Regions from separate parts of the Peribacillus sp. P4_C12 genome, predicted to be linked through region 3. Evidence: riboswitches for the same ligand, from Rfam matches in the RefSeq annotation. Region 3 holds a riboswitch; each other region holds the start of a gene.
The links. Region 3 has a riboswitch for lysine ahead of AC1DUW_RS13920 (amino acid permease). Riboswitches for the same ligand answer to the same signal wherever they lie in the genome.
Positions count from the first base shown of each region.

Region 1: another riboswitch for lysine. It lies ahead of AC1DUW_RS11960 (aspartate kinase); the one in region 3 lies ahead of AC1DUW_RS13920 (amino acid permease).
Region 2: another riboswitch for lysine. It lies ahead of dapA (4-hydroxy-tetrahydrodipicolinate synthase); the one in region 3 lies ahead of AC1DUW_RS13920 (amino acid permease).

Region 1 is NZ_JBFUIB010000067.1:1,536-14,984, reverse strand. Features, by position in the region: gene AC1DUW_RS12005 (hypothetical protein) at 90-563, shown strand; gene AC1DUW_RS12000 (hypothetical protein) at 676-879, shown strand; gene AC1DUW_RS11995 (SMI1/KNR4 family protein) at 931-1,479, opposite strand; gene AC1DUW_RS11990 (hypothetical protein) at 1,503-1,901, opposite strand; gene AC1DUW_RS11985 (hypothetical protein) at 2,043-2,498, opposite strand; gene sdhB (succinate dehydrogenase iron-sulfur subunit) at 2,664-3,437, opposite strand; gene sdhA (succinate dehydrogenase flavoprotein subunit) at 3,455-5,206, opposite strand; gene AC1DUW_RS11970 (succinate dehydrogenase cytochrome b558 subunit) at 5,277-5,885, opposite strand; gene AC1DUW_RS11965 (YslB family protein) at 6,267-6,725, shown strand; gene AC1DUW_RS11960 (aspartate kinase) at 6,788-8,020, opposite strand; lysine riboswitch at 8,111-8,287, opposite strand; gene uvrC (excinuclease ABC subunit UvrC) at 8,349-10,121, opposite strand; gene trxA (thioredoxin) at 10,225-10,545, opposite strand; gene AC1DUW_RS11945 (electron transfer flavoprotein subunit alpha/FixB family protein) at 10,787-11,764, opposite strand; gene AC1DUW_RS11940 (electron transfer flavoprotein subunit beta/FixA family protein) at 11,836-12,609, opposite strand; gene AC1DUW_RS11935 (enoyl-CoA hydratase) at 12,754-13,449, opposite strand, start outside.
Region 2 is NZ_JBFUIB010000110.1:58-7,850, forward strand. Features, by position in the region: partial or broken gene AC1DUW_RS14735 (PTS transporter subunit EIIC) at 1-714, opposite strand, end outside; gene AC1DUW_RS14740 (BglG family transcription antiterminator) at 711-2,870, opposite strand; gene AC1DUW_RS14745 (ABC transporter substrate-binding protein) at 3,105-4,121, opposite strand; gene AC1DUW_RS14750 (hypothetical protein) at 4,172-4,378, shown strand; partial or broken gene AC1DUW_RS14755 (pyridoxal-phosphate dependent enzyme) at 4,800-5,030, opposite strand; lysine riboswitch at 5,339-5,517, shown strand; gene dapA (4-hydroxy-tetrahydrodipicolinate synthase) at 5,653-6,549, shown strand; gene AC1DUW_RS14765 (thioredoxin domain-containing protein) at 7,612-7,793, shown strand, end outside.
Region 3 is NZ_JBFUIB010000096.1:52-4,388, reverse strand. Features, by position in the region: gene AC1DUW_RS13935 (helix-turn-helix transcriptional regulator) at 176-367, shown strand; gene AC1DUW_RS13930 (hypothetical protein) at 376-675, shown strand; gene AC1DUW_RS13925 (LacI family DNA-binding transcriptional regulator) at 940-1,902, shown strand; lysine riboswitch at 2,181-2,360, shown strand; gene AC1DUW_RS13920 (amino acid permease) at 2,456-3,907, shown strand; partial or broken gene AC1DUW_RS13915 (helix-turn-helix domain-containing protein) at 4,090-4,337, shown strand, end outside.

The sequences.
Region 1 (13,449 bases), on a different contig from region 3:
AAAATAGATAATGGAAAGGATTTTATATTCTTATCCTGTAAATATGATGGATTCGACCACTTTATTATTTTACACAACACTATTTTCAATTGCAGATGGACGAGGAATTTACTAGCTTGAGAGCTATTAAGGAACTTCCTGCAGCTGCTGAATCAAGCATCAGAGAAGCATTAAAAGAATTTGAAAATGAAAAGCCCGCAATTGTTGAAGCATACATACACCCAAATAATAGCTTTATTGTATTAGATCCCGGATTGACCGATCACGATATCGTAGAAGAATGCACAGCTGATTTTGCTAATAAGACTATCGTTAACATCTATTACAACCACGATGAACATCTATATCAGATAGAACCTAAATCTGCAAATGAGATAGTTTGGTATCTCAGTCGTCCAGATGAATCCAATCAATTCAGCGTACTGAGTGAAATTTGGGATATCGATGATATGATTCCATTTACAAAATTTCAATTAGAAAAATCGTATCCGGTTCATAGACAACACATTTGTGTCATTTTTATGGGCCGTTTATTTAATTACCTCACTCTTTCTACTAAATAAGTATTATGTTGAAGTAGTGGATTTTAATATTTGTCCCCTCTTTTTCAAAATGTGACACAAAAGTGATGTCTTTCCATGCTATGCTTTTAACAAACGAATAAGGAGCTGTAATATGATTAAAAAATATGCTGTCATTTTACTTGCTGGCTTAATGTTAATTGGTTGTTCTTCTCAATCGAATGTAAAGGCATCTAAAGAAAAGACTTCTAAAGAAGTATCTGAAATAAACGATCCCGCAGACGTTATTTACGAAACAGACAAAACTAAAAATCCTAAACACAAACAAACAGTGATACTTGAAATCGAATCGAAATAATAAATAATAAGAGCGACTGCATTTAATTAGCAATCGCTCTTATTATTTATTTTACCTGGTGGTATAGTAGTTTTCAGCTGTGTAAATAGGCCAGTCCCAAAACACTACGCCTTGTGAAATAATGTAGCGGTCTAGGAAAATTTCGAAATTAAGATTTGGAGTTGCGAGTTCTGTAAACTCCAAAATGTTAAGGTAATTTGGATCCGAACTCTTTAGTTTTTCTGTATCTAATATGAGAAAACAATCTTCCAATAAATGTCCAATCGGAATCCCCAGTCCCTCCATTAACTCAAGTTCTTGAGCTTCCTTTACTTCATCTAAACTAAATAAATGAAGCCCGCCCCCTATGTTAATATCGTCTTCTTCGATCAATTCATATATTCTTGCCCCATTATGGAGTGTTAAGAATGCCTTGTAGTCTTCAGGAAGCTTGATGTTATTTTCCCTTTCAAACATTTCAATTTCAGTTGTCTGTATTGGAGCGTTAAAAGAACAAGAAACGTTACCAACTTCCCCTTCGTGTGATATTGTCTTCATTTGATTTTTGTTATTCAACAATTTTTTAAGTCCAGATAGGGTGTTATGCACGAAATGACTCATTTACTTATCCCTCCAAAATTAAATTAATATGCTTTCCACCAAGGAGATACTGTGTTCCAATGGAGATCTTCTGTCAACGGAAATACATTAGACATCGAATTCGTTCCGCCATATTCTAATGGCAATTCATGATGTGCTTGAAGCCCTGGCCAAGTTGCACCCCAGCCTGGATCTCCATATTCTTTAATATACCATGTCCTAAATTTTCTCTTAAGATTAGTATCCCTCTTAGTTCGTTTATCTTTTGGTACTACCTTTATATTAGCTTTTGTCGGAGTCCACATAGTCGTTTTATTGTGTGAATTGTATATTTCAGGATAAGCAACTGTCTTTAATATTGTTTTGCCGTAAACAACTTGCAGCGGTTGAAAGATATCAGTTGAGAAATCAAACTTCTCTGTTAGTCCTTCATCAAAGTACAATTCATGTTTGGCTGTGTAATCGTTAAATGTAGGACAACCAACCGGTGTTGTTATGTTTGGTGAACCTACATTAGTGACGCGACGATCTGTCCCCTCTAATGAAAACTTCGTAACAAACTCTGCCGTATCTTGTGAAACTCTTTACTCCACAATATCTTGGAATCCATACAGAAAGACTCTTTTATTGTCATGCTGGAACCAGTAAGGCTGTTTCACCTTGATTTGCAGTTCTGTGATCTTTCTCTTTGGGAAAGAGAATACTAACTTTCCTGCTTCCGTGATTTCCACCGGAACTTCTTTATTATCAACCTGCTTAGTCGGGTACGTTTCAATACGGCGACATTCTCCATTTTGGTCCTTGTATTGAATATCTAAAACACTCATTGAATATTCTGGGGATGGATGTAGTAGCAATGTATTCGTGTAGATATTGTTGGAGATATCCTGAGGAGTTGTTACATGAATGATTCCATACACCTCTGTTACACATTCGTTCTCGTTCTTTTCAGACTGACGAACCTCCAGGATAGCGTTAGGCTTGTTTTCTATACTAGAAGTTTGTTTTTCCGTATTTTTATAAACGAATAAATGACACAATTATAAGTCTTTAATAAAAAGAACCCCAGAAAAAACAATATAAAGATAATATCCCCACCATTAAAATCCGATATTTCTCACCTTAGATTTTAGATGTGAAGCTGTTCACATTTTTTTAGACAAAAAAAGAACCTATATCCTAAGATACAGGTTCTTTTCTCATTATTAAACTTCGTCGCTTCCGAAGAAGTTACGGAATTGTTGAATAGTAGTATCACGGTTTAATGCTGCAATCGATGTAGTCAAAGGAATTCCTTTAGGGCAAGACTGCACACAGTTTTGTGAGTTACCGCAGTTTGCAAGGCCCCCATCAGACATAATTGTATTTAAACGTTCAGCTTTGTTCATTGCACCAGTTGGATGTGCGTTGAATAAACGAACTTGTGATAATGGTTGTGGTCCCATGAAGTCTGAATTGCTGTTTACGTTCGGACAAGCTTCTAAACATACACCACAAGTCATACATTTAGATAATTCGTAAGCCCATTGACGTTTCTTTTCTGGCATACGTGGTCCTGGTCCAAGATTGTACGTACCATCGATTGGAATCCAAGCTTTTACCTTTTTCAATGAGTCGAACATACGGCTACGGTCGACTTGAAGGTCACGAACAACAGGGAAAGTACGCATTGGAGCAAGACGAACCGGCTGTTCTAATTGGTCAATAAGAGCTGTACAAGATTGTCTAGGTTTACCATTGATAACCATTGAACAAGCACCACATACTTCTTCAAGACAGTTCATGTCCCAAGCGATTGCTGTAGTGTGTTTTCCTTGTACTGTTACTGGATTACGACGAATTTCCATTAGAGCGGAAATTACATTCATATTCGGACGGTACGCTAATTCAAATTCCTCATCATAAGGAGCTGAATCCGGTGTATCTTGACGAGTGATTATAAAACGGACTGTTTTAGTCTCAGATTTAGTTTCAACCATTTTTTTGCTCCCCCTCTTTAATGTTTCGTAGTGTAATCACGTTTACGTGGTGCGATAAGTGATACATCAATATCTTCATAATGGAATTCAGGTGCTTGATCCAAGCCTTTGAATGTCGCCATTGTCGTTTTCATGAATTTATCATCATTACGTTCTGGGAAATCAGGTTTGTAATGAGCTCCGCGGCTTTCGTCACGGTTTAAAGCACCAATTGTGATAACACGTGCTAATTGCATCATGTTTTGAAGCTGTCTAGTGAAGGCTGCCCCTTGGTTGCTCCATTTAGCAGTGTCATTGATGTTAATTTTCTTGTAACGTTCCATCAACTCAAGAATCTTGTTGTCAGTTTCTTTCAACTTGTCATTGTAACGAACTACAGTAACATGCTGTGTCATCCACTCACCAAGTTCTTTGTGTAGAACATACGCGTTTTCATTACCATCAAGAGACATTACTGCATTCCATTTTTCTTGTTGTTGTTTTTCGTAACCATCAAACAATGAAGAAGGAATAGACTCTGAAGTTTTATCAAGGCCTTCAATATATTTAACTGCATTCGGTCCAGCAACTGAACCACCAAAGATTGCAGAAAGAAGTGAATTCGCACCTAAACGGTTACCACCATGTTGAGAGTAATCACACTCACCTGCAGCAAATAAACCTTTAATGTTTGTCATTTGGTCATAATCCACCCAAAGTCCGCCCATAGAATAGTGAACTGCAGGGAAGATTTTCATTGGAACTTTACGAGGATCTTCACCCATGAATTTCTCGTAAATTTCAATGATTCCGCCAAGTTTGATATCAAGTTCTTTAGGGTCTTTATGCGAAAGATCCAGGTAAACCATGTTTTCTCCATTAATACCAAGCTTCATGTTCATACATACGTCGAAGATTTCACGAGTCGCGATATCACGAGGTACAAGGTTACCATAAGCAGGGTATTTTTCTTCAAGGAAATACCAAGGTTTTCCGTCTTTATATGTCCAGATACGTCCACCTTCACCACGAGCAGATTCACTCATTAGACGAAGCTTATCATCTCCAGGGATTGCAGTTGGATGAATTTGAATGAACTCACCATTTGCATAATTTACACCTTGTTGATAAACAATGGATGCTGCTGAACCTGTATTAATCATTGAGTTAGTTGATTTACCGAAAATGATTCCAGGACCACCGCTCGCCATGATGACAGCGTCGCCAGGGAATGATTTGATTTCCATTGAAGTCAAGTTCTGTGCTACGATACCGCGTGCTGTTTGATCGTCATCGATAACAGCTCCAAGGAATTCCCAACCTTCATATTTCGTTACAAGCCCTTCTACTTCATAACGTCGAACCTGCTCGTCCAATGCATAAAGTAATTGCTGACCAGTTGTTGCACCAGCAAATGCTGTACGGCTATGTTGAGTACCACCGAAACGACGGAAATCAAGAAGACCTTCCGGAGTACGGTTGAACATTACGCCCATACGGTCAAACATATGGATAATCGATGGTGCTGCATCGCACATCGCTTTAACCGGTGGTTGGTTAGCTAAGAAATCTCCGCCATAAACTGTATCATCAAAGTGGATATATGGAGAATCCCCTTCACCTTTTGTATTTACTGCCCCATTGATTCCGCCTTGGGCACAAACTGAGTGAGAGCGTTTAACAGGTACTAAAGAAAATAAATCAACCTGTTGTCCCAGCTCTGCTGCTTTGATCGTAGCCATTAAACCAGCTAGACCTCCACCAACGATAATAATTTTACCTTTACCCAATTCTGTCACTCCCTTATTTCCATTAGCAAAGCTATGTTTTTCCTAATACTTATAAATGAACTCTATCTTCTTATACGAAAGCGAAAATTGCGCTAACCCCTACATAAGAAAGAAGAACGAAAACGATCAAAGTAACGTAAGTCATGATTTTTTGCGATTTTGGTGATACTGTTAGACCCCAGCTCACTGCAAATGACCATAATCCATTAGAGAAGTGGAAAATTGTCGAAATGACCCCAACTAAATAAAATGCAATCATAAATGGATTAGAGAAAATCTCTGCCATCATGTCAAAGTCAACCTCTGTACCTAATGCTGCTTGAATTCTAGTTGACCAAACATGCCAAACAAGGAAAATCAACGTAATGATTCCGCTTAGACGTTGTAAAAAGAACATCCAATTCCGGAAAAATCCAAATCTACCCAAATTATTTTTAGCCGTAAACGCGATATAAATCCCGTAAACTGCATGATAAATCAAAGGTAAGAAAATGATGAAGATTTCCAAGAAATAACGAAACGGTATGCTTTCTAAGAAATGTGCTGCTGAATTAAATGATTCCGGTCCCTTTGTTGCCATATAGTTGGTAACTAAATGTTCCAACAAGAACAGCCCGATCGGAATAACTCCAAGTAGTGAATGAAGTCTACGATTCCCAAACTCACGATTTTTTGCCACTAAGTGCCCCCCCTTAATTTGTGAAAAATCATGCAAAGATAAACTGGTGGCTACCTTTTATCTCCGCGTGAAAATAAAGTATAGAGTTTGAAACATCCCTATACTTTCTTACAATTATGTGACATGTCCATTTTACTCCTGACTTCTATGTGCGTCAAGAAAACGGATACAAGAATTCTCTTTTTCAGAATAGATTTTATTGGTTAGAATTGTATAATTTTTAATTGTTAAGATTATAACTTGGAGAAATTAGTAATTAATCTATTAATATCCCGGAATAATTTCTCATTTTTTCCCAATTACGATTGAAATAATAAAAAAACAGTATAATTTGCAAAAGAAAAACGTTTATAATAGATTTACAGAAAGAGGCGATAAACTATGAAAAAAAATATTGCTGCAGCGATAGAAGAAGAAGAAATTCAAACAGAAGAATCTCAAGTTCCAGCTTTCGGCTACGAATTAATCAGAGAAGTTTTATTGAACGATATTCTCGGAAAAGATTCTAATCAAATTCTCTATTGGGCAGGTAAACAGTTAGCGAGAAAATTCCCACTGAATGGCGAACAGGAAGTTGTTGCATTTTTCCAAAATGCAGGCTGGGGCCATCTTGAAATCATAAAGTTTTCGAAAACCGAGATGGAATTATCCTTAACAGGAGAAATAATCAGCCGTCGCCTAGATCTTTATCCTGACTGTCACTTCCAACTTGAAGCCGGTTTCCTTGCCGAGCAGTTTACACTGCAGAAAAAATTCTTAAGTGAATCGACAGAAGAAATCAAACGCCGCGCAAAAAAAGTGACATTTACCATTCAATGGGATCCTAGAGACCCAATCTAATGAGACCAAAAACAGACTTACCCTTTTTGTCGGAAGTCTGTTTTTCATTAGACTCCAAGCAATCAAACAAGCACTTTTGCATGCTGTCCTAATTTAAACGCTTCATGAAGTGCTTCGACTGCCTTCACCATTTCCTTTTCATTGACGACAGTTGAGACTTTAATTTCAGATGTGCTGACCATTTTCACTTGGATACCTGTGTTAGCCATCACTTCAAACATTTCGGCAGCCACTCCCGGATTAGATACCATTCCTGAACCGACGATAGACACTTTGGCCAATCCGCCCTCCGTTTCTATTCTATCGAATGCCAATTGGTCTTTATTGTTTTCTAGCACGTTTAAAACAGCTTCCGTATCTTCACTTTTTATGGAGAAAGAAAGGTTTGTTGTATCCTCTGTTGTCATACTTTGGATAATAATGTCAACGTTTATCCGGTTTTTTGCAAGTGTCATGAAAATTGTGGATAATGATCCTAGTGATCGAGGCAAACCATTCACTGTGACCCTTGTAATACTGTCTTCAAAAGCAATACCGCGTACAATTAAATTTTCTTCCATAGTTGCTTCCTCCTCAATGGTAGTTCCTGCTTCTTTCTCCATACTTGAACGGACTTCAAGCGGAATCTGGTGGTTTTTCGCATACTCAACAGCTCTTGGATGAAGGACACCCGCCCCTAGATTGGCAAGTTCTAGCATTTCATCGTAAGAAATAGATTGCAGTTTTCGAGCGTCTTTTATGTAACGTGGATCTGTTGTAAATACACCCGTTACATCGGTATAAATATCGCATCGGTCCGCATTTAATGCTGCAGCAATAGCCACTGCAGTCGTATCAGACCCGCCCCGCCCTAGTGTCGTGATTTCTCCATTTGCATCATTCCCTTGGAAACCTGCAACGACCACAATTTTCTTTGCCTGAAGCTGAGCTTGAATTCTCGAAGCATCAATGTTTAAAATCCGGGCATTCCCATGAACGGATTCTGTTTGCATGCCAGCCTGCCAACCGGTGAAAGAAATAGCTTCACGCCCCGCTTCAATTAAAGCCATTGTTAACAGGGAAATCGTGACCTGCTCTCCAGTCGTCAATAACATATCCATCTCTCTCTTGCTTGGATTTTTGGAAATATCTTGAGCCATGTAAACTAATTCATCTGTTGTTTTCCCCATAGCTGAAACAACGACGACTACCTCATTCCCATTCTCTGCTTCCTCGATTACTCGATTGGCAACATTTTTGATTTTCTCGACACTACCGACGGATGTCCCGCCAAATTTTTGAACGATTAATGCCATCCTAATGCACCCTCTTTATCTTTTTTAGGCAATAAAAAAAGCAATGAGAAATATCTCATTGCTGTGATCACGTATTTAATACAGTAAACACAGTGAGATAGCTCTCCAGGGTATACCCCCTGACAATCCGCCATTTATTAAATGTCAGACCAGAAAAACAAGGTATGAGTCTTGTCTTCCTTCGGCGTTATCCCCTTTCAAAACCTTTCATCGAAGCTCATACTTCTCCAGGTTTTTACTCTTGAATTCCGCACCTCTATCAGCACTTTTAAGTTGTCTAGTTGAAAATTCCTTCTTATCATAGCATAGAGAAATGTAGGTAGCAAGATTATTCTTGCAATTTTCTAACGATTCCTTCAGCTACTCCTTTTGGCATGCCTGCCTCTATAATTTGTTCTACCGATGCCTCTTTAATTTTTTTCAATGAACCAAAATGCCTTAACAATTGCTTTCTTCGTTTTTCTCCGACTCCAGGTATATCATCAAGCAGCGAGTGAACCGCATTTTTCCCGCGTAGCTGGCGATGAAACGTAATCGCAAACCGATGCACTTCGTCCTGAATTCTTTGCAACAAATAAAATTCCTGGCTACGCGAATCAAGCGGTACCAGTTCCAGTGGATTGCCAATCATCAATTGCGATGTTCTGTGCTTTTCATCCTTAATGAGACCAGAAAGCGGAATATCAAGACCCAGTTCATTTTCTAAAATATCTCGAACAGCCTCCACATGTCCCTTTCCACCATCAATAATGATTAAATCCGGAAGTGGCAGCCCTTCTTTTAAAACGCGTGAATATCTTCTGCGTACAACTTCACGCATCGATTCATAGTCATCAGGTCCCTGGACAGTTTTGATTTTATATTTGCGATACTCTCTTTTTTCCGGCTTCCCGTCGATAAACACAACTAAAGCGGATACCGGATCACTGCCCTGAATGTTCGAGTTATCAAAAGCCTCAATCCGATGCGGCGTATAGATACCTAATTGCACCCCAAGATTTTCCACCGCATTGATCGTTCTTTCTTCATCTCGTTCAATCAAAGAAAACTTTTCCTGAAGGGCTATGGCGGCATTTTTATTCGCCAATTTAAGCATATCCTTTTTCGATCCCCGTTTTGGATGAATCGTCTTCACACCAAGCAGCCCTTCAGCCATTTCCGCATCTACTGACTCTGGCAGCAAAATTTCCTTTGGTTTAAAGTGATTGGTAATCTCGTAAAACTGACCTAGGAATGTAAGAAGTTCCTGATCCGGTTCATCATACACTGGAAACAGGGAAACATCCCTTTCTATCAATTTCCCTTGTCGCACAAAAAATACCTGAACACACATCCAGCCTTTATCATAGGCATAGCCAAATACATCACGGTCGATAAAATCAGTCGTCATCATTTTTTGCTTCTCCATCGTGATATCGATGTGGGCAATTTTGTCACGGAACTCCTTTGCCCTTTCGAAATCAAGCTCTTCTGATGCCTCTAACATTTTTTCTGTCAGTTCTTTTTTTATCTCAGTATGGCCGCCGTTTAAAAATCGGTTGATATCATCCACCATTTTTTTATATACCTGTTCCTCTACATCATACACACATGGAGCCAGGCACTGCCCGAGGTGGTAATAGAGACAAACGCGATCCGGTAGGGTATTGCATTTTCTAAGAGGATAGATGCGGTCGAGTAATTTTTTCGTTTCATTGGCCGCAAAGGCATTCGGATACGGACCGAAATATTTACCTTTATCTTTTTTGACTTTTCTCGTAATGATTAGACGTGGATGCCGTTCAGCAGTCAACTTGATGAATGGATACGTCTTGTCATCCTTCAGCATGATATTATATTTTGGATCATGTTTTTTGATTAAGTTTAACTCTAAAATGAGAGCCTCAATATTTGACGAGGTAACGATGTATTCAAAATCGTCTATCTCATTAACGAGTCGGAACGTTTTCCCATCATGGGAACCGGTGAAATAAGAGCGCACACGGTTTTTTAATACTTTCGCTTTTCCTACATAAATGATCGTTCCCTGACGATCCTTCATTAAATAACAACCTGGTTGATCGGGAAGAAGGGCAAGTTTATTCTTTATTTGCTGGTTCATACATTCAGCCTCCTGTTCTCCCTTTTTACAATTAATTATATATCAAGATAGCGAAAAAAGCTTCAAGTCCACAGACTTGAAGCTTTTTTTAGCTATCTTAATATTAAGCGTGTTTTGCAATAAGTTCAGCAAGAGCTTCTTTAGGTTGGAAACCAACAACTTTATCTACTACTTCACCGTCTTTTAGGACGATTAATGTCGGAATGCTCATTACGCCGAATTTCCCAGCTGTTTCTTGGTTTTCGTCTACATCCACTTTTACGATTTTAGCTGTGTCGCCAATTTCAGTATCAAGTTCTTGAAGAACAGGAGCAATCATTTTACAAGGTCCACACCATGGAGCCCAGAAGTCTACAAGAACGACACCTTCGCTAGTATCAGTTGTGAAAGTTTGGTCAGTTGCATTTACAATAGCCATATATATATCCTCCTCAAATTTACTCAAATAACTAAAGACAGTATACCATTGTTACTAGAATCGATGCTAATATTTTGCTTCAGTGGTAGGATGTCCAAAAACAGAGTAAATATACAGGTTTCTTAGCTCTTCCTGATAGCTTAATAATTCATTAAAATTACAACACAAAAAAAAACAAGGCATTTATCAGCTAACTGTCAAATGCCTTGTTCCTTACCTATATTGTTTATACTTTAAATGCTTTCGATTACGCGTTCACTTTTAACTTTTTGAATTCTTCTGTTAGTAATGGAATGACTTCAAAAAGATCTCCGACAATTCCATAATCAGCTACGTTAAAAATGTTAGCTTCTGGATCTTTATTGATGGCAACGATAACTTTAGAGTTGGACATACCAGCTAAATGCTGAATAGCTCCAGAAATTCCGCAGGCAATATATAGGTCTGGCGTAACAACTTTACCCGTTTGGCCGATTTGCAAAGAGTAATCGCAATAGTCTGCATCACATGCACCACGAGAAGCACCGACTGCACCGCCAAGAACTTGAGCAAGTTCCTTTAATGGTTCAAAACCGTCTTCACTTTTTACGCCACGTCCGCCGGCAATGACTACTTTTGCTTCTGAAAGGTCGACCCCTTCACTTGCTTTTCTCACAACATCTTTAATAATCGTACGCAAGTCTTTAATATCTACACTTAATGTAGAAACATCACCAGAACGGGACTCATCTTTCGCTAATGGTTCAATATTGTTTGGACGAACAGTTGCAAACACAATTCCAGCTGTGACAATTTTCTTTTCAAATGCTTTACCAGAATAAATCGGGCGAGTGAAAACGATGTTTCCGCCTTCTTCTTCTATAGAAGTAACATCGGAGATTAAACCTGATTCAAGCTTACCAGCTAGTTTTGGCGCTAGATCTTTTCCTAGTGCAGTATGACCGAAGAAAATGCCTTCTGGTTTTTCCTGCTCTATGACAGCAAGCAAGCTTTGCGCATAACCATCTGATGTATATTGTTTTAATTGATCATTTTCAACTGCTACAACTCGGTCTGCACCATACTGGATCAATTCATTCCCAAAATTTTGAACACTGTCACCAACTAAAACACCTACGATTTCTCCGCCATCCGCTGCAAGTTTAGCCGCACCGATTGCTTCAAATGATACATTTCTTAGTGAACCGTCGCGAACTTCGCCCAATACAAGAAACTTTCTAGCCATTTATAAAAACCTCCTGTGCTCTATTTTATCTTTTTGTTGTGTGTAGTATATTTTGAAAAGAACCGCTTCTATTAAATTACTTTTGCTTCACTGCGTAATAATTGAACAAGTTCGCTAACTTGATCGCTAATCTCGCCGTTCAGCACTTTTCCAGCCTCTTTTTTAGCAGGAAGGTAGATTTCAATTGTTTTTGTTTTTGCTTCAACATCTTCTTCTTCCAAATCCAAGTCGTCCAATTCTAATTTTTCCAGTGGTTTTTTCTTCGCTTTCATGATTCCTGGCAAAGAAGGATAACGCGGTTCGTTTAATCCTTGTTGAGCTGTTACTAGCAATGGAAGAGAAGCTTCGATTGTTTCAGAATCTCCTTCAACGTCACGGATAACGCTTACATTTCCAGCAGCGATGTCCAATTTAGTGATTGTTGTAATATATGGAATTCCCAAAATCTCAGCAACGCGCGGACCTACTTGGCCAGAACCGCCGTCGATTGCTACGTTCCCAGCAATGATTAAATCAGCATTTTTACCTTTTAAGTATTCACCAATAATTTTGGCAGTCGTGAATTGATCGCCATTTTCTATGTCGTCTTCAATATTTATTAATACGGCTTTGTCAGCACCCATAGCAAGCGCAGTGCGCAATTGCTTTTCAGCTTCTTCAGTTCCAACGGAAATAACCGTTACTTCTCCACCTTGTGCATCACGAACTTGGATTGCTTCTTCTACAGCATACTCATCGTATGGGTTAATGATGAATTCTGCTCCATCCTCATTAATTTTCCCGTTAGAAAGTGTAATTTTTTCTTCTGTATCAAATGTTCTTTTCAGCAGCACATAAATGTTCACGATAATACCTCCCGAATAATTTGAGTTTTGAAGATTATGAATTTTTTAAACATACTACTTTGTATTCTACAGATTTCACCAAAATCCTGCATAATGTATAAAAATAAGTTATTAATTCACTAGTTTTGAAATGAAACACCACTACTATTTCCCTTTAAATATTGCTTCTCTTTTTTCGATAAAAGCACCAATTCCTTCTTTTGCATCAGCAGTATCGAAGGCTTGGCAGAATAGGACAGCTTCTCTTTCTACACCTTTATAGTAGGAATCATGCTTAGTATAATTTAATAGTTCAATAGTCGACTTTAATGCAAGAGGGCTTTTCTTAGCAATTTTAAAGGCTAATTCCTTCGCTTTCGGAATAAGTTCTTCATCTGTGAAGGCATGATTAGCTAATCCACATTGCACAGCTTGTACTCCTGTAATTGGCTCACTTGTAAATAGCATTTCAGCGGCCTTTGCCGTACCGACATAACGAGGTAACCGTTGTGTGCCAGCAAATCCAGGAATTAATCCAAGCTGTAGCTCAGGCAAACCTAGTTTTGCTCGTTCTGTTACTAAACGGATGTGACAGGCCATAGCCAGTTCCAATCCCCCGCCAAGCGCTGCTCCATGAATAGCTGCAATAACCGGTTTTGGAAAAGATTCAATTTTTTCAAATACAGATTGACCATTTTTGGTCAGTTTCTCGAAAGCTTTACCGTTTTCTACTTCTGTAAACTCTTTAATGTCTGCTCCAGCAGAGAAAAACCTACCTTCTCCATGAAGAAGGACAACCCGTACGTTCTCGTTCTCCTCAATTTGATCGAAGGCTTGTGACAGCTCTCTAATGATTACCGA
Region 2 (7,793 bases), on a different contig from region 3:
TAGTTTTGCCCCCTCTTTTTGTTCGGCTTTCATTTTTAGCCAATAGGCAAGAAGAACACCGAGTCCAGGACCTGGATTTGCTCCTATCAAGAAAAAAATTGATTTCCCAAGCTCTTCCGCTTGTTGAATCCCCAGTGATCCTAATATGCCGAAGTTGATAATATTATTAAAAAATAAGACCTTTGCCGGTTCAATAATTATTGCCGTTAGTAGAAGCCCCCCGGAGTAAATAATGGTTTCCAATAGCTTTGTTAACCATTCCACGACAATAGAAAATGTTTGTCCAACATAAAAGAAACATAAAATCGTGAGTACAGTAGCAATTATCGCAGCCAAGATATTACCAATAAGTAATTCATATCCAGCACCAGGTAGTTTCTTTTTCACAACGTGATCAAGCTTTTTTACTACCCAACCTGTCAATGGTCCAATAATCATCGCACCTAGGATGGTAGGGGCAGAACTTGATAGTGTTAATCCATATGTCACAATGACGGCTACAACTGCTCCTCTTTGTCCTCCTATTAATCGTCCACCTGTATAGCCTAATAAAATAGGTAAAAGAATGTTATTAATAGGATTCAATAAGAGTAAAATCCTATCATTATACCACCATCCATAAATCCCAAAGATTCCTTGAATGATCCCTGCGGTTATAATGACAGCAATATTCTGGTACACCATTGCGCTCAACAATTGGCCTAGTTTCTTCATTTACCCCGGATCTCCTCTAAGGAACGTGTCGCTTTCACTTCGTATGCCTTCGATAATACAACCTCCAACGAACTTTTCACGACATTAGCTGTAGATTCTATTAATACGTTAATAAACGATTCCTCTATTAACATAGAACTGATTTCACTTATCATTTCTATATGCTCTTTTGGAGCCTCCTTAGGTGTCGCCAGTAAGAGTACCGTATTAATAAACTGTTGTTCTTCATCATCAACAGGCCACAAAACAGGTTCTTTCATCCGAAAAATAACAACAAGCAAAGTATTTACTCCTTCTGACTTAGCGTGAACCATTGCTAAACGACCTATTACAAACTCTCCTTGCTGCTCACGTTTTTCAAGGTCTTTAGAAAGTTTCCGAAAATCACTTATTTCTTCAATATCCTTGATCTGACTAAGAATACTGGATATATTAACCGGAGGGCTTACATAAACATCATTATAGATTTTCAGATGGCGCAAAATTTGAATCATCCCTTCCCCATATGTTGCAAGGGACATGACGGAAGATGACTTCCTATTAATATCTTGAACTCTCTTTTGAAGTGGTTGCAGTTTATTAACCTTGAAAAGGGCATTTTGAATTCTTGATAGATCCTCCTGTTTGAGGAAAGGGCTTACAATGACAGTATTTTTATTTTTCACAACAGGAAGATTTATCGTTGAAATCAAGATATCAATTTCCATCTTTCCCTTCAGATATCCTTCAAGCTGGTTCAACGAGACAACCGCTTCTACTTTAAGATTTGGCATTTCAGTACGCAGTCTCGAAGCTAGGTATGTTGATGTTCCAAGTCCACTAGAACATACAACAATGGCTTTATACTCATTCATCATAGTATCTTTCTTTCGAATAAGAGAAGCCCCAATGTGCATCGCCAAATAGCCAATCTCATCATTTGGAATGTGGCAACCTGTTTTATTTGATAAAAGTTCACACGCTTTCTTACAGGCAGTAAAAATTTTCGGATACCTTTCTTTAATTTTTTCAAGCATCGGATTATGTATTTGAAGACCATTTTTTAAACGGGTAATAGCAGGAACAAAGTGAGAAACTAATCCTTCAAAGAGGAGTTTATCACCTTCGAATGATTCTTCTAGATAGTATTCCATTGCACGTATAAAACTTTGTGTCAATTCAATCCAAGTAAATTCTTCTCTTTCATAGTTAACCATTTCCTCTCCATTAGAAAGGCGAGCCCCTGATAAATGTAGAACAATATAATTCACTTCAATTTTAGGTATCGAAATTGAAAGAACTATTTCAAGTCGTTTGACAATTCTTTCCGCAAGTGAATAGATTAATTGATCAATTTCATAGTCTTGAGATAAATTAGACAAGTTGGATGTTTCAATAACCTCTCCGCTTTTTATTCTCTCGACCGCAAGCATTAGATGAACGATTAGATTTACATAGTTCCGGTCAGTTAATTCGATATATGTTTGCTCTTTTAATACTTGGTGTACAACCCGCTCAACATCCAAGATGTTATCAATTTGAACAAACTTTAGTAAACGATTTCGAATCATCATGCCCAATTGGTCTTGTACGTCTCCTTGTTCCGATTCCATCTTTTTATGGAAAAGTTCAAGCCATTCCTCAAACATTATGTCCTTATGGAGCAACCGGGATAGCATCGTTCTCCGCTGCTTTTCCTGCCCATCGATATATACGCCAATTCCCGGTGCCCGAATGAGTTTAATCCCTCCCATTTCAAGCCATATACTCACCTTGTCCAAGTCGGAGCTAACGGTTGCTTCCGTAATCCCATACTTTTTACTAAATACAAATTGTTTAATCGGTTCTTTAGAAAGCAACAAATCATAAGTAATGCCATCCTGCCGTTCTTCTGGAGAGTATGCGGACAACGTTTTTGACTGTTTAATGTGTTCTTTTAACTTTTCTTTCCCTTCTGCTGCTCCTTTCAGTTCAAAACCATTTCCAATTTGTTTCGCTATTTTTAATTCATAGGCATCCAAGGTGGATTTAAGCGCTTTCATTTCTCTTTGAATCGTTCTTGTACTTAATTTAAACATTTCAGATAGTTCTTTATTAGAAACAGGTTTATTAGCTATCAGCAGTTTTCTTAACAGCTCTTTTTGGCGGGAATCTAAAACAGGAAATTGTTGCTTCATTTTTTTCTCCTTCTCCCAAGTTAAGAATTGTATTTTGGAGCTGGATGCGGAACACTTATCCCAGCCATAACATTCTATAATTTCTTAAATGATAAAAAGACTTTCTTTTAGTCCCTTAATAGTCTAACTTAATTGTGATACGGTTTTACTGCAACATAAATAACTTAAAATTCTGAAAATATATTGCAAAAACTTCCCTATTGATGTTTTATTTAAGCTTTGCTTATTGATGTTTTATTTAAGCTTTGCTTTTACTTTTTCACTTACATCACTAGGAACCCAAGTTGTCCATAGCTCTTCATATTCTTTTAGGAACCATACAGCCGCCTCACGTGTAGTTGTATTATTTTTCTTCATATAAGCCAAAAAGTCAGTCGTAATTGCACTACTTGTAGAGTAGTTACTTAGAAACTCAAAAACTTCTGGTACTTGTTCTGGTAGCCTATTTTGAACCGCAATAGTTAATCTTTGTGAAGGGAACTCTGTATGATACCCATCTAACCAATCTTTATCATTGTATGGTGCGTCTTTTAATTCGGTAATATCATACAATCCGGCAATCCATGTTGGTTCCCATAGGTAGCCTACCCACGGCTTACCACTCTTATACGCACTAATAAATGATGTATTTAACGCTGTATGAGAAGCTGGTTCAAAATAATTAAACGTCTTAAATAATTTGTAATTTTTCATTTTTTCTTTGAAGACCTTATCGGCATTCCATACTGGAATCGCACCATAAATACGTCCTTTGTTCGGATTATCTGGATCTTTAAAAAGTTCCCAGTATTCAGGTAAATCATGAATCGATTTCAAATTAGGAGCAATCGGTTCAATACCACGATCTGGATCCCCTTCAATAACATAAGTTGGAACATAAAGACCTTGTCGTGTATCTTCAAAATTAACAGATGTCTCTATAATATCACCATTTTCAATTGCTGATCCATATTGTTCTGGGTAGCCTCCCGTCCAAATCTCCATAAAAACATCCATACTACCAGTACTTATCGCAAAAAGTGAAGCTGTTTCAGATCCTGGAAGTAATTCTGTTTTATAACCATAACCTTCTTCAATAATAGTTCTTGCGATCTCGTTGTGTACCCTAATACTATCCCAACCCGGATCAGCAAACTTAATTGTCCCGATGGCTCTGGTAGTTGCTATAGAACCACTAGAATTGCTACAACCTACCAAGTCCAACGATGAAATAAGAGTCACTATGAGAATCAAGCTAAAAAAACTTTTCATTGAAATCTCCTATTCTCCTTATTCTTTCATTTTATTATAGCGCTCTTAAGATGAAATACCAGATTGGTAAACGATTACATAACTGGCTTAAGGTAATCAATTATCAATATACTGATGCAGTGATAACGGGATTACGAAAAGATGAATTCGGTTTGCTTTTAGGGATTGAGGAAAACAACCGGATAAAGCCAGCAGGTATAAAGGAGATTGTCACTCCTGCAGCCAGAAAACAATTATATAGCCAGTATAAGATTTAATAGTAGATGAAAACAAGAAATTTATTTACTTGGAACCCAAGATCAAATGCAAGGTGAAGTTCAGAAACTATACAAAGGCTGGTTTGTTACGCATTCAGTCTTTCGTTGAATATAACATAAGCGTCTATCCATTGGGCAGGCGTTTTTTGTATAATGTAAAATATCATTTTTGTGTTTCTTGTTCCACTAGTAGAAAGTGAGTTTACCCTACCTTTGCCTTTAGGCTAGAATTTATGACCGTCTTTATTTTGAATCGAAAAGGTAATTATAAGTCTAAAGGTAGTTAACTTCTTTGTAGAGCGTTTCTCAGCATCAAATTTTTAAAAAAAGTAGTATTTTTGACTTTTAAAAGTTATGTTTTCACTTTCAGTTAAGTTTGCGTTTAGCTTTCATTTTTTCAGAAAGCTATTCAGGGGCTTATTTCTTCTTCACTCAAACTGAGTATCTTATTGGCGGCTCCCCTTACTTTAAATGCTCCAACCTCATGAACATTTTCAAGCTTTAAAAAAACAGGACGTCCAATTTTTTCTGATAGTATAGTAGATTGAATCAATGGAGTTCTACTTACAATCGAAGCGATTCGTTTTCTTGCTTCCCAAACGTCACGGATTTTCATATCTTTTCTTTCCTTTGTTAGTTTTGTATTAGTCATGTTRTCYTCCCCTCCTTGATCATTATTMTTGRTATYCATAWGATAAATACYAATTCYTTCTATAAGATATATCAATTGGCAAAACTGACTATAAAAGGGTGGAACTTTTCAAACAGTTTGTTTTATAAAACTATTAATCTGTTGAGTTTACATAATACTAAAAAAGATGAATCCAGCCCAATACCTTTGCCAGTTCCATCAATTATCCATGTATTCTTAAAAAAATATTTCTAAATTGGCCTTGCAATAGAAAGGATTCCCTGTTATATTACAGTCAATTAAATATTTTCTTACTTCATACTTTTTGAAGTGAGGATAGAGGAGCAAAGACCATTAGTACACATTTTGAGGAGAATGAGATCCTATGACTATTGTGGAAAGGGGAATTTGCCGAAGCGGAAAGAATCTCATGTTCTTGAAGCTGGTTCTGCTATTGAATAAATACAGGACTGTCATATAGGAAACTATATGGAGGGCTATCTTACGCGCCGAAACGATTTTTTTTATAAATATTGTTTCTACTGCAGCAGCGAATCCTCGTTGTTGCTTTTTTGCGTTTACTCCTGAATGGCCCTAACCACCTCTGAATTTTTAAAAAAATTATATAAAAGGGTGTGAAGTTATGAATTTTGGCCAAGTTTTAACCGCAATGGTTACCCCGTTTAATCATAATAATGAGGTTGATTTTAATGCTACGAGAGCTTTAGTAAATTATTTAATTGCTAATGGTTCTGATGGATTAGTTATAGCTGGTACCACTGGAGAGTCTCCTACATTAACAGCAGAAGAGAAAGTAGATTTATTCAAAATTGTTGTAGAAGTTGTTGATGGAAGAGTTCCAGTCATAGCTGGAACTGGTTCAAATAACACGAGAGCCTCTATCAGCTTAACAAGGCAAGCAGAAGCAGCAGGAGTCGACGGAATTATGCTCGTTACCCCATACTATAACAAGCCGTCTCAAGAAGGATTATTTCAGCACTTTAATGCTATTGCCCAATCAACATCATTACCGGTAATGCTTTATAATATCCCCGGACGAAGTGTTGTAAACATGTCAGTAGAGACGATTGTTAGTCTCTCAAAAATTAACAATATTGTGGCAGTAAAAGAAGCAAGTGGTGACTTAGATGCCATGGCACAAATCATTAGCAAAACAACTAGTGATTTTACATTGTACAGCGGAGATGATGGGTTAACATTACCGGTTTTAGCCATCGGTGGAACAGGCATTGTTTCGGTTTCTTCACACATAATTGGTAATGAAATGCAAGAAATGATCAATAGCTTTAAGAATGGTGATGTCCGTGGTGCTGCTTCTATACATCGTAACCTTCTTCCAATTATGAAAGCATTATTTGCTGCACCAAGCCCATCACCGGTAAAATCAGCATTAAATATGCGGGGGTTAAATGTTGGAGGTGTCCGCTTACCATTGGTCCCTTTAAACAATGAAGAAAAAAGAGCACTACAAATAGCTCTACAACCTAGTAACGTAGAAGCAGTTTTGTTAAATAAATAAACTAATGATTCATTAAGCGAGTCTTTAATACCGATTTTCTAATTAAAGACCATAATAAACTGGACAAATTTTAAAAAGCAGTGCAACTCTGAAAGAAGTGCACTGCTTTCTAAACGATGCACGATTCAGGGATTAAAACTAGTAGAAGTAGCTAGAGATTATAAAGTTAAAGATATTATTGCGTCAACTGAACTAACATTGATTATATAACCTACCTTTAACTCATCAATTTCTTTTTGTCCTTCAAACCCTTCCACCAATTTATTGAAATAGGGCTCTTGTTTAGTTGTTAATCAACTTTTCTTATAAAAAAGACAAGTATCTTCAAAAAATAGCCTTTTTGTCAACAAGAACGGGGTTATTACGCTAACAGTTATATAAAAAGAAACAAAGTAGATGAGCTCTAAAAACTTTTATTCTCAATAATCTTATCCACTTTTTTCCAGTAACCACTTAATTACCTTATCTACTTATGTATTAAAAACAGCCCTTTCTCTATTATGAGAAGGGCTGTTTTCAGGAGAGTTTTTTGACCTGTCTTCTTCTTCCAACGTCCAGGAACCAAAGAATTCCTAAAACTAGTCCTTCTCAAGTTGTCCAATACAGATTTGTTCAATATACATACGTATAAAATAAAGCCCCCAAAGTAATTGAAACACACAATCAGGAATGACAATACCGTAGATTATTACCCCCCATCCAGTTTGAACGTGAGATAGTATTTATGAACGCAAGATAAAAAGGAGCATTAAATACTGGTTCCCTTGTCCTCCCTCCACTCGCATATCATAATCTATTTCTACCACTTACTTCTTAATAACAAAACACTTTTAATAGTCATTCCCTAGGTTATTTATCAGTGTTCCCTCATCATATGGTTGTGAATACTGTATTTTCCCACATTTTTGACACTCCACATCGCATACACACTTATAAACCAATTTTTCTTTTTTGATATATGTTTTCGTGATGCCTCAATAATTTTAATGTTGACAGTTCAGGTATGAATTATTATAATTTGTAAAAATAGGTATTACATTTTATGGAAAGAGAGTGAGCGAAATGACAAATCAGATTGAGAATACGAAATTGAGTTTTGGACAGAAGGATGCGACTGTAAAAGTTGAAGTTTTTTTAAATTTAACGTGTCCTTATTGCGCTACATTTTATGGTATTGCAGAAGATGTTTTAAAAGACTACTTAGACAATGGGCAAGTTGAATTCATTGTAAAACATTATGATAA
Region 3 (4,337 bases):
TACACAACTTATTTTATACTATACACAAATGCACTAAAAAAGTGCAACATTTTTATATTTGACCACTATTCTTTATCATAGGATTTTGTCGAATGAAAATCATTTACACATTTTCAATTTGTAAAGTATACTTTACGTAAAGCTAACTTTACATTTCTGAAAGGAGTTTAAGAATTTGAAAAATAACATTCGGGAACTACGCAAAGCGCATCAACTCACACAAGAAAAGCTGTCCGAACTTACAGGCGTATCCCGACAGACGATTATTTCTATAGAAACAGGAAGATTCGACCCTTCCATCAAGCTCGCTTACAAGCTAGCGAAAGTGTTTCAATTGGCCATTGAAGATATATTTATATTTGAGTAGGAGTTGTGATGGAGGATTTTAACTGGGGGGCCTTTTTAGGAATCACGCTTGGGATTATTTGCGGACTGACTGGATTTTGGTGGGGACGCCGTGCCGCCGCCAAGCAACGGGGATTAGATGAACGATTTGACCTCATCCGACTAGAGCACGGGCATCCAGTTGGTTTTCCCCACTTATTGGGACGTGCTTTTTTCCTGTTATTGCTTTTTGGAGTGAAGCTCTCTGCTGCAGCTGTCCTTGGCATTCTATTGTTCATTCATCTGGGCTCATGGGCGATCTTCGTTCTTTATTATCAAGCGAAGTTATAAGTCGTCAACTTTCCATTCATTTTTCCGACTTCAAATATACTGCGAAGTAAGCTAATCCCAATTCGATACCGCATAGTACGATCAGACAGAGTAAAGTTTGGACCATCCTAATCTCCTCCTCTAAGACTTTTTTCAATCTTAAAGGATGAAACCCATACCAGAACAAGGCCCTGAATAAAGAAATCTTTAGTTCTCTTATTCTCGCCTCTTGCTCTGAAATGGGTTTCATACGATACAATAAAAAAAAGAAAAAACGGTGATCCTATGACAAATATTAAAGAAATTGCTCAATATGCAGGTGTGTCCGTCTCCACAGTGTCTCGTGTAATGAATAATCACCCATATGTTAGTCCTGAAAAAAGAAAGAGTGTTTTACAGGCCATTGACCAATTAAACTATTCGAGAAATATCAACGCCATTCATCTTTCAAAAGGCAAAACGAATTTAATCGGCGTCATCATTCCCTTCACCAATCACCCCTATTACGGAGCAATCGTGCAAGGTATTACAAAACAAGCCAATGCTATCGGCTATCATATAGTCATCTTTCAAACACAATATGAAAGAGAAAAAGAAATTCAGGCATTGAATATGTTACAAATGAAGCAACTCGATGGCATTATCGTTTGTTCAAGAATTTCAGAAATGAAAGTCCTCTTGGACTATCATAAATATGGACCCATTATCTTATGTGAAGATACAGCCCAGGCTGAATTATCGTCCATAAGCATTGATCACTATGCCGCTTTTTCCTCTGCACTTGAATACGTGGTTGCTAAAGGATATAAGAAAATTGGATACAGTCTCGGGCGAAAAAAGAGCAGAAACAGCTCCCTTCGTACAAAGGCGTTTAACGATATTATGAATAAGTATCACCTTTTAAATAAAAAAGAATGGCTGTTTGAAGGCAGTTATCACATCAAAGATGGTGAAAAATTGTTCCAAGATTGGAATTCCATGATAGACAAACCAGAGGCTATCATCATTACTAATGATGACACTGCTGCCGGATTCATTCTTACTGCCAACAAATTCGGAATGAAAGTGCCAGAAGACGTGGCCATTCTAGGTTTTAATAATGATAGCCTCAGTGAGATGCTCGATATCACAACCGTTTCCTTACCGCTTGATTGGATTGGCAAAATGGCTGTTGATCTATTTGAAAATCCTGAAGTTATCAGACATGTAAAATTAGATTATACTCTTATGAAACGAAAAACTATTTGAATTATTATAATTATCCAAATAAACGATGTTTAAATGACAAACATTTAAACATAAAATTCAAGTGATACATTTAAAAACTAGGAAAAAATAACCTTGAAAAATAATCATTGCGCTATCTATAAGATTATTTTATAATTTTAGTATAGTAAAGTTTACTCAATGACCTGCTGACATAGAAATAATTGTTTGAACTTTATACTGAAATCGTATAGTTGACTAGAAGTTGACGTAACGATTTATATATTTAGTATAAGAAAATTGAATACTTCCTCATTTACCGATGAGTTAGAGGCTGCGGCTTATAAAAGTAGAACGGACGAGATTCAGGAAAATTGACGACTCCGTTTGAAAGGATAAGTTGCCGAAGTTTAGATATGGTCCTTGTATATCTAGGCTGGCGGTGTTACCGAATAGGAACACCACTGTCACGTTTTTTAACGTGGGGAGCTATCTTCGGAAGGATAAACGGGTTTATTATAAACAGCCGTCGATCTTTTTCGACTGCTGTTTTTTTATATATCGTTCCTTCCAATAAAAAGGAGTGTAACATCAATTGTCAAATTCACAAGCAACATCAAATCCCACTGAGTTGAAAAGGAGCCTGAAAGCACGTCACTTAATGATGATTTCATTAGGTGGAACGATTGGAACAGGTTTATTTTTAGCAAGTGGCGGTGCCATCCATACGGCTGGGCCTGGAGGTGCTTTGGCAGCATACGCAGCCATTGGCTTCATGGTTTATTACTTAATGACAAGTCTTGCAGAAATGGCAGCATTCATGCCAGTAGCCGGTTCGTTCCGTGTCTACGCATCCAAATTCGTCGACCCGTCTTTCGGCTTCGCGATTGGTTGGAACTATTGGTATAACTGGGCCATCACAATTGCAGCTGAACTGGCTGCCGTTGTCCTGATTATGAAGTTCTGGTTCCCGGACAGCTCGTCCATAATTTGGAGTGCCGTTGCGTTAATTATTATGTTTCTTTTTAACTATATGTCTGTTAAAGGATTTGGCGAAGCTGAATTCTGGTTTGCTTTAATCAAGATCGTGACCGTTATCATTTTCTTAATCACTGGATTTTTAATGATTTTCGGAATCCTTGGCGGAAATGACCCAATTGGTTTTTCTAATTTCACCATGGGAGAAGGTCCATTTAACGGAGGRTTCTTCACAATTCTAGGAGTATTCATGGCAGCAGGCTTCTCTTTCCAAGGAACAGAATTACTTGGAGTTACAGCCGGTGAAAGTGAGAATCCAGAGAAAAATATCCCTAAAGCGATCAAGTCCGTTTTTTGGCGGATCCTCTTATTCTATATCCTTTCGATTTTTGTAATCGGAATGATCATTCCGTTCACAGATGCACGTTTATTGAGCGAGGATGTTGCCGTCAGTCCATTTACGCTTGTATTTGAACGTGCAGGTCTTGCGTTTGCAGCATCGGTCATGAACGCAGTTATATTGTCATCTGTGCTCTCTGCTGGTAACTCCGGCATGTATGCTTCAACTCGTATGCTATGGGACCTGGCCCGTGACGGAAAAGCTCCGAAATTCCTTGGCAAGCTCGATAAAAGAGGGGTTCCAGTGAATGCTCTTATCGCGACTTCTTTAGTCGGTTGCCTCGCTTTCTTAGCTTCATTTTTCGGTGACGGTGTAGTTTATATTTGGTTATTAAATGCTTCAGGTATGGCTGGATTTGTCACATGGGTTGGAATTGCGATTGCTCACTATCGATTCCGCAAAGCCTATGTAGCTCAAGGTCTTGATTTGAATGCTTTACCATACCTTGCTAAAGGATTCCCAACTGGACCGATTTTTGCGCTCGTATTATGTATTTTCATTATCATTGGACAAGGCTACCAAGCTTTCAGCAGTAGCGGGATTGATTGGAATTCCATGTTTGTTTCTTACATTGGCCTGATCTTTTTCTTCGTCCTATGGTTCGGCTATAAAATTAAGTATAAAACTAAAATCGTTCCACTTGAGGAATGTGATTTTAAAGTAAAATAAGCGTTTTAAAGGACCTGATTTCTTCTTCAAGAGGAATCAGGTCCTTTTTTTATCATTTCCCGCCAGAAGACTCCCTCTTCAAGCCTGTGAAGGGCGAGATGAATGGCGGTTGGCATAGCCAAAGTAATCCTTTGACAAACATACGTTCGATGGTTAATAATAACTATAAGGGGGTGAAACCAATGGTCGTAAACAAAGCTTATAAATTTCGAATCTATCCAACTAAAGAACAACTAGTTCTAATCAATAAAACGATCGGCTGCTCCCGTTTTGTCTTTAACTTCTTTTTAGGCAAACAAAAGGAGAAAGATGCCTACTGGTATATTTGTGAAGAAATGAAGCAGAACGGCCAATTACCCTCTAATGAATGGAAAGGTTCTTTTCTGGATAAATACGCAACAATCAAAGAACTTCCAGCTTTAAAGAAAGA